Exiguobacterium sibiricum 7-3: one gene and its partners. The protein of the gene in region 3 binds, or shares a complex with, the protein of the main gene of each other region. Links are inferred from orthologs where the notes say so. Each region holds a gene or a part of one and is shown on either strand. Other genes may lie near its edges.

Region 1 (3,161 bases), on a different replicon or contig from region 3:
TCAGGGGAAATTGCGTGTGATACAGGAAGGAATTATAGAATGACAGGAACATTTATTACGGTCGAAGGACCAGATGGTGCTGGGAAAACGACCCAGTTGCAATTGCTTGCAGATCGTTTAACGGCTGAAGGATATGATATCGTGATGACACGTGAGCCCGGTGGCACACGAATCGGAAATAAGATTCGATCACTGATCTTAAATCCCGACTTTCAAGAGATGGATGAGATGACGGAAATTCTTCTGTATGCGGCGTCTCGGGCACAACATGTCAATGAATTGATTCGTCCGGCCCTTGCTGCCGGAAAAGTTGTTTTATGCGATCGATTCATCGATGCATCGATTGCTTATCAAGGATATGGACTTGGATATTCAATTGAACAGGTCCGTTCCATCAATCAGCAGGCCACCAACCATTTAACACCGGATCGAACGTATCTGTTTAACCTGTCAGTCTCGGATTCGAAGCAACGAATGATGGACCGAGGGGCACTGGATCGAATCGAGCAACGCGATGACGTATTCCGTCAACGGGTGTATGAAGGGTTCCTGAAGTTAGCAGAACAGGAATCGGAACGAATTCAGCTGGTCGATGCAAATCAATCGATTGAAGCATTACAAACGACATTATGTCAGGATGTTCTGACGTATTTAAAAAAAAGGGAGAGATTATCATGAAAATGGTCATTACGATTGTTCAAGATAAAGATAGCCTACGTTTAGCAGAAGCATTGGTCGAAAACGATTTTCGGGCAACAAAGCTTGCGACGACAGGCGGTTTTCTCAAAGAAGGAAATACGACGTTCATGATTGGTGTCCAAAGCGAACGATTGGATGATTTAATGCGTTTGATTAAAAAGAACTGTTCGAGCCGGGAACAAATGGTCTCACCGATCTCGCCGATGGGCGGTCATGCCGATTCATACATCCCTTACCCAGTCGAAGTACAGGTTGGGGGAGCGACAGTGTTCGTCTTACCAATCGAAGGGTTTCATCAATTCTAATGCAGACATTTCATGAACTAGAACAAACCCAATCGGTCATCGCGACGATTTTGCGTAACTCGTTACAGACGAATCGCATTAACCATGCTTATATCTTTACGGGGGACTATGAGCCGCTTCTTTTAGAGGCGGCTCAGTTGTTCGCCAAAAGTCTGTTTTGTGAACGACGAGATCAAATCGAACCATGTCAAATATGCCGGAGTTGCCGTCGCATGGACAGCGGAAACTTGGTCGACTACTACCAAATCGAACCAGATGGGGCTACCATTAAAAAAGAACAGATTCAGCAGTTGATGCATGATTTATCGTTACGGGGTCTTGAAGGCGACCGTCAAATCTATGTCGTGACACAGTCACATAAAATGACACCCCAGGCAGCAAACAGTCTGTTGAAGTTCTTTGAAGAACCAGGTGCAGGAAAAGTAGCAATTTTAATTACGAATCAGCCACAGTTATTGTTGCCGACGATTCGTTCGCGGGGACAATTACTAAGTTTTCGTCCGGCAGATCGTTTGTTGATCGGACAAGTCTTATCTGAAAAAACGGGACGGGATAACGAATTAACGCAACTTGCTGCCCGGGTCTATCCGAAAATCGAGGATGCAGAACAGGCATTAGTCGAAGACTGGTTTGTAAATGCGCGAGTGTCAGTGGTACAATTGATGGAGGAATTAGCGAATCGTCCGGCGGATTTACCGTTGTTTGTCCAGGAAAAATGGATGAGTCAATTTAAAAATCGGCAAGATGCACGAATTGGTCTGGAACTTGTGACATGTTTCTTTGAAGATGTTCTTCATCTTAAACTGAATCCGTCATGGGAAACGATCACATATGCAAACAGCCGACCATTACTGGAACAAATGGGTGGAAAAAGTCAGACGACGATCACTCGGTGGTTGCAGGCAGTACTCGCAGCCGTTAAGCGGATCGAAGCAAATGTTAATCCTCAATTAACAGTTGAGCGTCTCATGTTTGACTTACAGAAAGGGTAGAGCGATATGCTAGAAGTAGTAGGCGTTCGCTTTAAAGAAGCGGGCAAAATTTATTATTTTGCACCTGGACAAGAGTCATTATCACGAGGACAATCCGTCATCGTTGAGACAGTGCGGGGCATTGAATATGGTGAAGTGGTAATTGCCGATAAACAAATGGACGAAGATGATGTGGTCTTGCCGCTGAAATCGATTCTTCGCGTCGCGGATGATAAAGACGCGATGATCGTCCGTGAAAATAAAATGGCGGCGTTTGATGCGCACGCTGTCTGCGTCGAAAAAATTCGTGAGCACAAGCTCGATATGAAATTAGTCGACGTCGAATATACATTTGATCGAAATAAAGTCATTTTTTACTTCACGGCAGAAGGTCGTGTCGATTTCCGGGAACTCGTCAAAGATTTGGCTGCTGTTTTCCGGACACGCATTGAGTTACGACAAATCGGCGTCCGTGATGAAGCGAAGTTACTGGGAGGAATCGGTCCGTGTGGTCGTGTTCTCTGCTGCTCTTCATTTTTAGGTGAATTTGAACCGGTTTCGATCAAGATGGCGAAAGATCAAAATCTATCCTTGAACCCGACGAAGATTTCTGGTGTCTGTGGTCGTTTAATGTGTTGCTTAAAATATGAAAATGACACATACGAAGAAATGCGACGGGATTTGCCGGATTACGGAAAACGATTGACTGTTCCGGAAGGTGAAGGACGGGTTGTAGGTCTGAACATTCTCGATCAAATCGTCCAAATTGAGTTGAAAGACCGTTCGCGGGTCCTGACATACTCGATGGAGGAACTACTGTCTGTCGGTGCCGTAAAACAAAAACGACCAAAAGAATGACGGGGTGCATACGCGTGGAGAGAGTCGATAAAAAAGAAATCATTACGCGTGTTGATGCGATCGAGCAACAGATTCACTTGCTGACTGAGCATCTGAGCGTTTTGAAGGATCAGCTTGCTTACATGATGGAAGAGAACCAACATCTGTATCTTGAGAATCATCACCTCCGTGAGAAGGTAGAGCGCGATGAGCAACAACCGATTACAGAAGAAGCGCAGGCGGAAGCCGGTACAGGTGCTGGCTATGATAATCTAGGACGACTGTATCAAGAAGGATTCCATATTTGTAACCTGCATTATGGTCAAGTCCGTAAAGACGGAGATTGTCT
Region 2 (3,105 bases), on a different replicon or contig from region 3:
ACAATCATCGAAAAAGCGGGAGAAACGTTTGTCATCGATACCGGAGGGGCATTCTCCTTATCGATCCGTCCTCCTTTACGACCATTCGATCCGGGTGGACAAATCGTAGCTCCGTTTTTGCACACACGGGGAGAAACGCACATTGAAGGATTGGTGGTCACACATGCAGACCATGATCATATCGGTGGATTGTTGGGGGTATTGCGAAAAATTCAAGTGGACACCATTTACATGGGAAAGTTCGACAATCAAGATCCAAAACGGCACGCGTTGATTGAACAGATTGAAGCGACAGGAACAAAAATTGAATACATTCGTTCAGGACAGCAGATTCGTCCCTGGCTCAAGGTGTTGGCTCCTGCAGCAAGCGAAGAAGAAGAAAATGACCGGTCGGTCGTGTTACTTGCCGACATTGCCGGGAAGCGCGTCTTATTGACAGGAGATGCGAGTATTGATCAAGAGGAGACATGGTCTGTCCAAAAAGTCGATATTTTAAAAGCGGGACACCATGGTTCGAAAACGTCAACCGGAGAACAGCTTTTGCAGAAAACGGATCCGAACCTGATCATCATATCGGCAGGACGAAATAACCGATATGGTCATCCTCATGCAGAAGTACTGGAGCGAACGAGGAACCGGACTGTCATGCGGACCGATCAATCGGGAATGATAACTTGTTCTGCAACGGGCTGTGAACCTATGCTAAAATAAAAAACAGCAACCCCCCAAGGTTGCTGTTTTACTGGTTATAGGCTTAAGAATTTAATTACAACGCCAATGATGAACAAGACTGCGAAAAAACCGAACGATGCGCCAAAACCGACCGCTGAGTCAAGCGCGTCATTACGTTTTGACTGAATGTCGTTTTCAAACGCATTCTCACTTGGTGGACGTACTGAATGTGCCATGCTGCATTCCCCCTAAAAATAGATTCCGCTTCTAGTATAGCGGAATAAAAGAGGATTATCTATGATGAAGTTAAGAACAAACTGTGAAATGTGGTGGGGAAGATGAAAACACCTTGGCTTGTCAACGGAAAACTGGCGAACCTTTATTTATTATATGGAACGGAACGACACCTTTTGGAAGAGTGGGAACGTGAAATCGTCAAAGCCGCTTTGCCGGATGGTGAACGCTTTGATTACATGAAGATTGATTTAAACGATCAACCACTCGATGCAGTACTCGATGAAGCGGAAACGGTCCCTTTTTTGAGTGATTACCGTGTCGTCATCGCTAAACCGGCGACTTTTTTGACTGGTGCAAAAGACAAGAAAACACATAACGTAGAGCGATTGACTGAATACATCGTCCAACCTGCGGATTATGCAGTTGTCGTCTTGATTGTCGAGGCGGAAAAACTGGATGAGCGAAAAACGATTGTCAAACGGTTAAAAGACCGGGCTGTCGTACTCGAAGCAAAAAAACCGACGACGGAAGAACTGTTTCGTTTCGTGATGGATGCTGTCAATGACAAAGGGTACCGGATGGAACGGCCTGCCATCGAACGATTGATTTTCCTGACGGGCGAGATGTGGGCGACGCTGACACATGAACTGGATAAACTCATGCTCTATGCCGGAGATCATCCGACGATTGAACTGGAAGATGTTAATTTACTGGTGCCACGGACGTTAGAGGATAATGTGTTCCAACTGACGGATTATCTGATGAAACGACAACTTGAACCGGCGATTCGATTGATTCGCGATCTCGAAAAGCAGGGACAGGAAGTGTTGGCGTTACTTGGTCTGATGGCACGACAGTACCGGATGATGCTGTTGTCCAAACGTCTAGCGGAACAAGGGTACGGGGAACGGCAAATCGCGTCCAAAGTCGGGGCGCATCCATATGCGATCAAACTCGCCCTACAGGCTGGTAAACGATTTACGTTCGCGCAGCTCGAACAGGCATTGATCGCAATCACGACGACAGACGAGGGTATGAAGACGGGCCGAGGGGACAAGCGGATATTGTTTGACGCCCTGATTGTCCGGCTTGCTACATTATAGGAGGCAGAGCAGATGGAGATTCGAATCATTTCAGCAACAGAGGTCATTCCACTTCGAAAAGAAGTTTTACGTCCCAACCAGCCGATTGAAATGTGTGTCTATCCGGACGATGATCTCGAATCCACTTTTCATTTAGGAGCCGTCAAAGACGGACGGATTGTAGCTATCGGTACTTTCTCCAATCGTCCTCATGAGGCGTATCCGGAATTGACCTATCAATTACGCGGAATGGCATCGAGTCCTGCTGTCCGTGGAGAAGGATATGGAAAAGCATTGTTAGAAGAGGCACGAAATCGACTGAAAGCAAAAGGTGCAGACGGTTGGTGGTGTAACGCTCGACTCAATGCTGTTCCTTTTTATGAACGATTGGGTTTGACGGTTGCGAGCGAGTCATTCGAAATCGAAGGAATCGGTCCACATCATGTCATGGTGGATTGCTTCTGACGGAAATAAAAAACCATCCGACAAACAGCCGGATGGTTTTTTAAACACAAAAAAATCACCACTGGAGCGGACTCCGAGCGGTGATCGATCACTGTATCCTTCAAAGAAGAATTAAAGTGCGTTTACGAGACGAGCGAGACGTGATTTGTCACGACCAGCTTTGTTGCTGTGGATAAGACCTTTAGCAGCAGCTTTGTCGATTTTCTTAGATGCTGTGTTGAAAGCTACGAGCGCTTGCTCTTTGTTGCCTTCAGTAGCGAAAGTTTCGACTGCTTTGATAGCTGAACGCATAGACGATTTACGTTGTACGTTAGCGACGCGGCGTTTTTCAGCTGTTTTAACACGCTTGATTGCTGATTTAATGTTAGCCATGGATGATTCACCTCCAAGAAAACTCATTCGAGATTTATATTCGCATATCTGCATTTATCGTTCAACAGAACAAACACAATTGTAGCAAACGTTTTTCTTAAAAGCAATAACAGCTCTAGGGTTTCTTTCGATTTTTGTTTTTTGGGAAAACAAAACGAGATGGTGCACCCCGTGTGATTTTTGGTATAATGAAGCGTATGTACGTTTGACTATAAGGTAAGGTGACTATAAACATGAATAATGCAGATCGTTTAAAGCGGCAAAAAAGTATTCGTAA
Region 3 (3,012 bases):
GGTGCTCTCTGTGTGCCGCAGGAGTGCTTGGACTGAGCAGGCTGCGTGAGTAACGCATGTTGAACCTATTTCAGAATATGGTGCGCGGCAGTTTAATTTTAGATAACAAGTCTACAGCCGGTTCCGGTTGTAGACTTTTTTAGGTAGAATAGAAAGAGGATTTTGAACTACCTCCACCTACGCTTCGCTAAGAGGTGGAGGATTCCTGAGTTATCCAACCTAGCGGTCAAAAATTTATCAGGCTAACCCCGTCGTCCCGACGGTTGAACATTGATCTTGTCCGTTTCTTTTATACGGATGCCTACTCTGCTTGGTTTTCGCTACTTCGGTCATCCGCAAGGTGAACGTTGAAGATTTTACGTGACAGACGAACTTCCTGTCACAACCCTATATCTTCAGTTTTCAAAGAACATGACTATTTTTTTATTCCTGATTTTAATTGTTTTCAAACCAAGAGTGTCGGACAATTGACGTGTCGCAAGACACGCCTTGCCCGAAGACGATTCATCCCCCACTTGCACTAGGGCCTCGCCCTGAACGTTTAGAAGTGGGAGTATTCTCGTCTGATTTTGATAAATAGAGGAGGCGCAAACTTGGCCTATCAAGCATTATATCGGGTATACCGGCCGCAACGTTTTGATGAAGTCGTCGGACAGGCCCATATTACCCGGACGATTCAAAACGCCTTGATGGAAGAACGCATGTCACATGCCTATCTGTTCTCTGGACCACGAGGAACGGGGAAAACCAGTCTGGCAAAAATCATTGCGAAGGCAATCAACTGTGAAAAAGCGCCTGTAAATGAACCATGTAACGAATGTCCGACGTGTCGGGCGATTACAGAAGGATCAAGTCCTGATGTGTTTGAAATCGATGCTGCGTCCAACAACGGTGTTGATGAAATCCGGGAAATCCGGGATAAGGTCAAATATCCACCATCGGAAGCAGCATACAAAGTGTATATCATCGATGAAGTCCATATGTTATCAACCGGTGCCTTCAATGCGTTATTAAAAACATTGGAAGAACCGCCGGCACATGCGATTTTCATCCTGGCGACGACGGAGCCGCATAAAATTCCGGCAACGATCATTTCACGTTGCCAACGTTTTGACGTCAAGCGGCATGAAGTGGATCAACTAATGGAACGGATGCAGTACATCTTATCGGATCAAACGATCGGTTATACGGAAACCGCGTTACGATTGATTGCCCGAGCTGCGGATGGCGGAATGCGGGACGCGTTGAGCCTGCTCGATCAGGCAGTCGCCTTTTCAAATGGAGACTTAACGGATGAGGCTGTACTGGAAGTGACGGGGGCAGTTGAGGATGAAGCATTGCTCGCAGTCGCGAGCGCATTGCAAGCCCATCAAGTCGACCAGTTGTTGCAGACACTTGAAAAAATGCAACGTGCAGGAAAAGATTTAAAGCGGTTCGTTGAAGACTTGGTGTTTTTCTATCGTGATACATTGCTACTTAAAACGTCTCCGACGGCGGTTGATTTACTGGAACGGGCTCGGCCGACGGAAGCGTTCAAGACATTTGTCGAAACAATCGAGATGGAAACGTGTTTCCACGTCATTGAACAGTTACATGATTGCCAACAGCAAATGCGTTTGACGAATCATCCGCGTGTTCTAGTCGAGATTGCGTTCATTCAGATTGCGGAACAAGGACGAACGACAGGACAAATCATGCAAAGTTTGCAACAAGAAGTACGGGAACTGAAAGAACAGATGCATCAGTTGAAAGTAACCGGAATCCCAGCTGCTGAAGGAGCTGCTGTCCAACAGCCCGCTAAGCGAAAACAAGCCCGACCGACAGTGCGGATTGCCAAGGAACGAATCCGGCAAATGTTGAGTCGTGCAGAGAAGGCGCAGCTTCTTGAGATTCAAGAACGTTGGGATGCCATTTTGAAATTGATTCTAAAGCAAGACGGTCCGATTTATTCATTGGTACACGAAAGTAAACCGGTCTTATGTTCAGAGGATACATTGCTGATTGAATTCGATAACGGAAAAGGATGGCACTTTGAACAGGTCATGACCAATGAACGAACGCGTTTCGTTATTGAAGAAGCACTGTTTGAGGTCTGTGGTGTCAAACGCCAAATTCTTGCGATTCTCGATAATGACTGGAAAGAACTAAAAGCAGAGTTTGTTGCGAAACGAAATAGTAGTAATATAGAAGAGAAAGAAGTGGCAGTCGAATCGGAAGAAGATCGATTGTTGTCCGAGACGCTCGGACGATTTGGTGATATCGTAGAATTCGAAGACTAATTCAGTTAGAGGAGGAAGAATTATGCGTGGTATGGGAAACATGAACAACATGATGAAACAAATGCAAAAGATGCAAAAAGATATGGCGAAAGCGCAGGAAGAGTTAAAGGACTTGACGGTGACGGGAACGGCTGGCGGCGAAATGGTCTCTGTCGTAGCAGATGGTCATAAAAATATCATCGATGTCATCATCAAAGAAGAAGTAGTTGATCCGGATGATGTGGAAATGATTCAAGACCTCGTACTTGCTGCGACGAATGATGCTTTGAAAAAAGTAGATGAACTCGTTTCGAGTAAGATGGGTAAATTTACACAAGGAATGAACATGCCGGGAATGTTTTAAACTGTAGGGGGAAACGAATTGCAATATCCTGAAGCAATCAGCCGCTTAATCGAAAGTTTTACGAAGTTACCAGGGATCGGTCCGAAAACGGCTGTTCGTCTTGCGTTTCATGTCCTTGATATGGAAGAAGATGATGTGCTGATGTTCGGAAAGGCACTGGTAAGCGCAAAGCGTGATATTTCATACTGTAGCATCTGTGGGAATATCACGGATAAAGATCCATGTTACGTCTGTTCCGATAAACACCGTAACCGGACAATCGTTTGTGTCGTTCAAGATTCACGTGATGTCATCGCGATGGAAAAGATGCGAGACTATCAAGGGTTGTACCATGTCTTGCACGGGGCAATCAGTCCAATGGAAGGAATCGGTCCTGAAGATATCAATGTA

Evidence for each region.
Region 1: dnaX (region 3) and P402_RS0100875 share a complex: the UniProt entries of both Bacillus subtilis proteins name them as parts of the DNA clamp loading complex. The link is inferred for Exiguobacterium sibiricum 7-3 from one-to-one orthologs.
Region 2: dnaX (region 3) and holA share a complex: the UniProt entries of both Bacillus subtilis proteins name them as parts of the DNA clamp loading complex. The link is inferred for Exiguobacterium sibiricum 7-3 from one-to-one orthologs.

What each region holds. Positions count from the first base shown.
Region 1 is NZ_JHZS01000006.1:37,138-40,298, reverse strand. The notes cover bases 1-2,999. They hold P402_RS0100875 (DNA polymerase), read left to right. Parts: upstream 1-1,003; coding sequence 1,004-1,996; downstream 1,997-2,999. Other genes in these bases: yabA (DNA replication initiation control protein YabA), read left to right, coding at 2,830-2,999; P402_RS0100870 (PSP1 domain-containing protein), read left to right, coding at 2,003-2,833; P402_RS0100880 (cyclic-di-AMP receptor), read left to right, coding at 675-1,004; tmk (dTMP kinase), read left to right, coding at 40-678; P402_RS0100890 (aminotransferase class I/II-fold pyridoxal phosphate-dependent enzyme), read left to right, coding at 1-43. In the rest of the region: more of yabA, read left to right, coding at 3,000-3,161. UniProt on the Bacillus subtilis protein: DNA polymerase III is a complex, multichain enzyme responsible for most of the replicative synthesis in bacteria.
Region 2 is NZ_KK211190.1:2,234,483-2,237,587, reverse strand. The notes cover bases 69-3,011. They hold holA (DNA polymerase III subunit delta), read left to right. Parts: upstream 69-1,010; coding sequence 1,011-2,012; downstream 2,013-3,011. Other genes in these bases: rpsT (30S ribosomal protein S20), read right to left, coding at 2,568-2,828; P402_RS0112615 (GNAT family N-acetyltransferase), read left to right, coding at 2,025-2,456; P402_RS16885 (YqzM family protein), read right to left, coding at 747-908; P402_RS0112630 (DNA internalization-related competence protein ComEC/Rec2), read left to right, coding at 69-711. In the rest of the region: more of P402_RS0112630, read left to right, coding at 1-68; lepA (translation elongation factor 4), read left to right, coding at 3,062-3,105. UniProt on the Bacillus subtilis protein: Part of the beta sliding clamp loading complex, which hydrolyzes ATP to load the beta clamp onto primed DNA to form the DNA replication pre-initiation complex.
Region 3 is NZ_JHZS01000008.1:2,976-5,987, forward strand. Bases 87-2,936 are described here. They hold dnaX (DNA polymerase III subunit gamma/tau), read left to right. Parts: upstream 87-593; coding sequence 594-2,279; downstream 2,280-2,936. Other genes in these bases: P402_RS0100975 (YbaB/EbfC family nucleoid-associated protein), read left to right, coding at 2,302-2,622; recR (recombination mediator RecR), read left to right, coding at 2,641-2,936. In the rest of the region: more of recR, read left to right, coding at 2,937-3,012. UniProt on the Bacillus subtilis protein: Part of the beta sliding clamp loading complex, which hydrolyzes ATP to load the beta clamp onto primed DNA to form the DNA replication pre-initiation complex.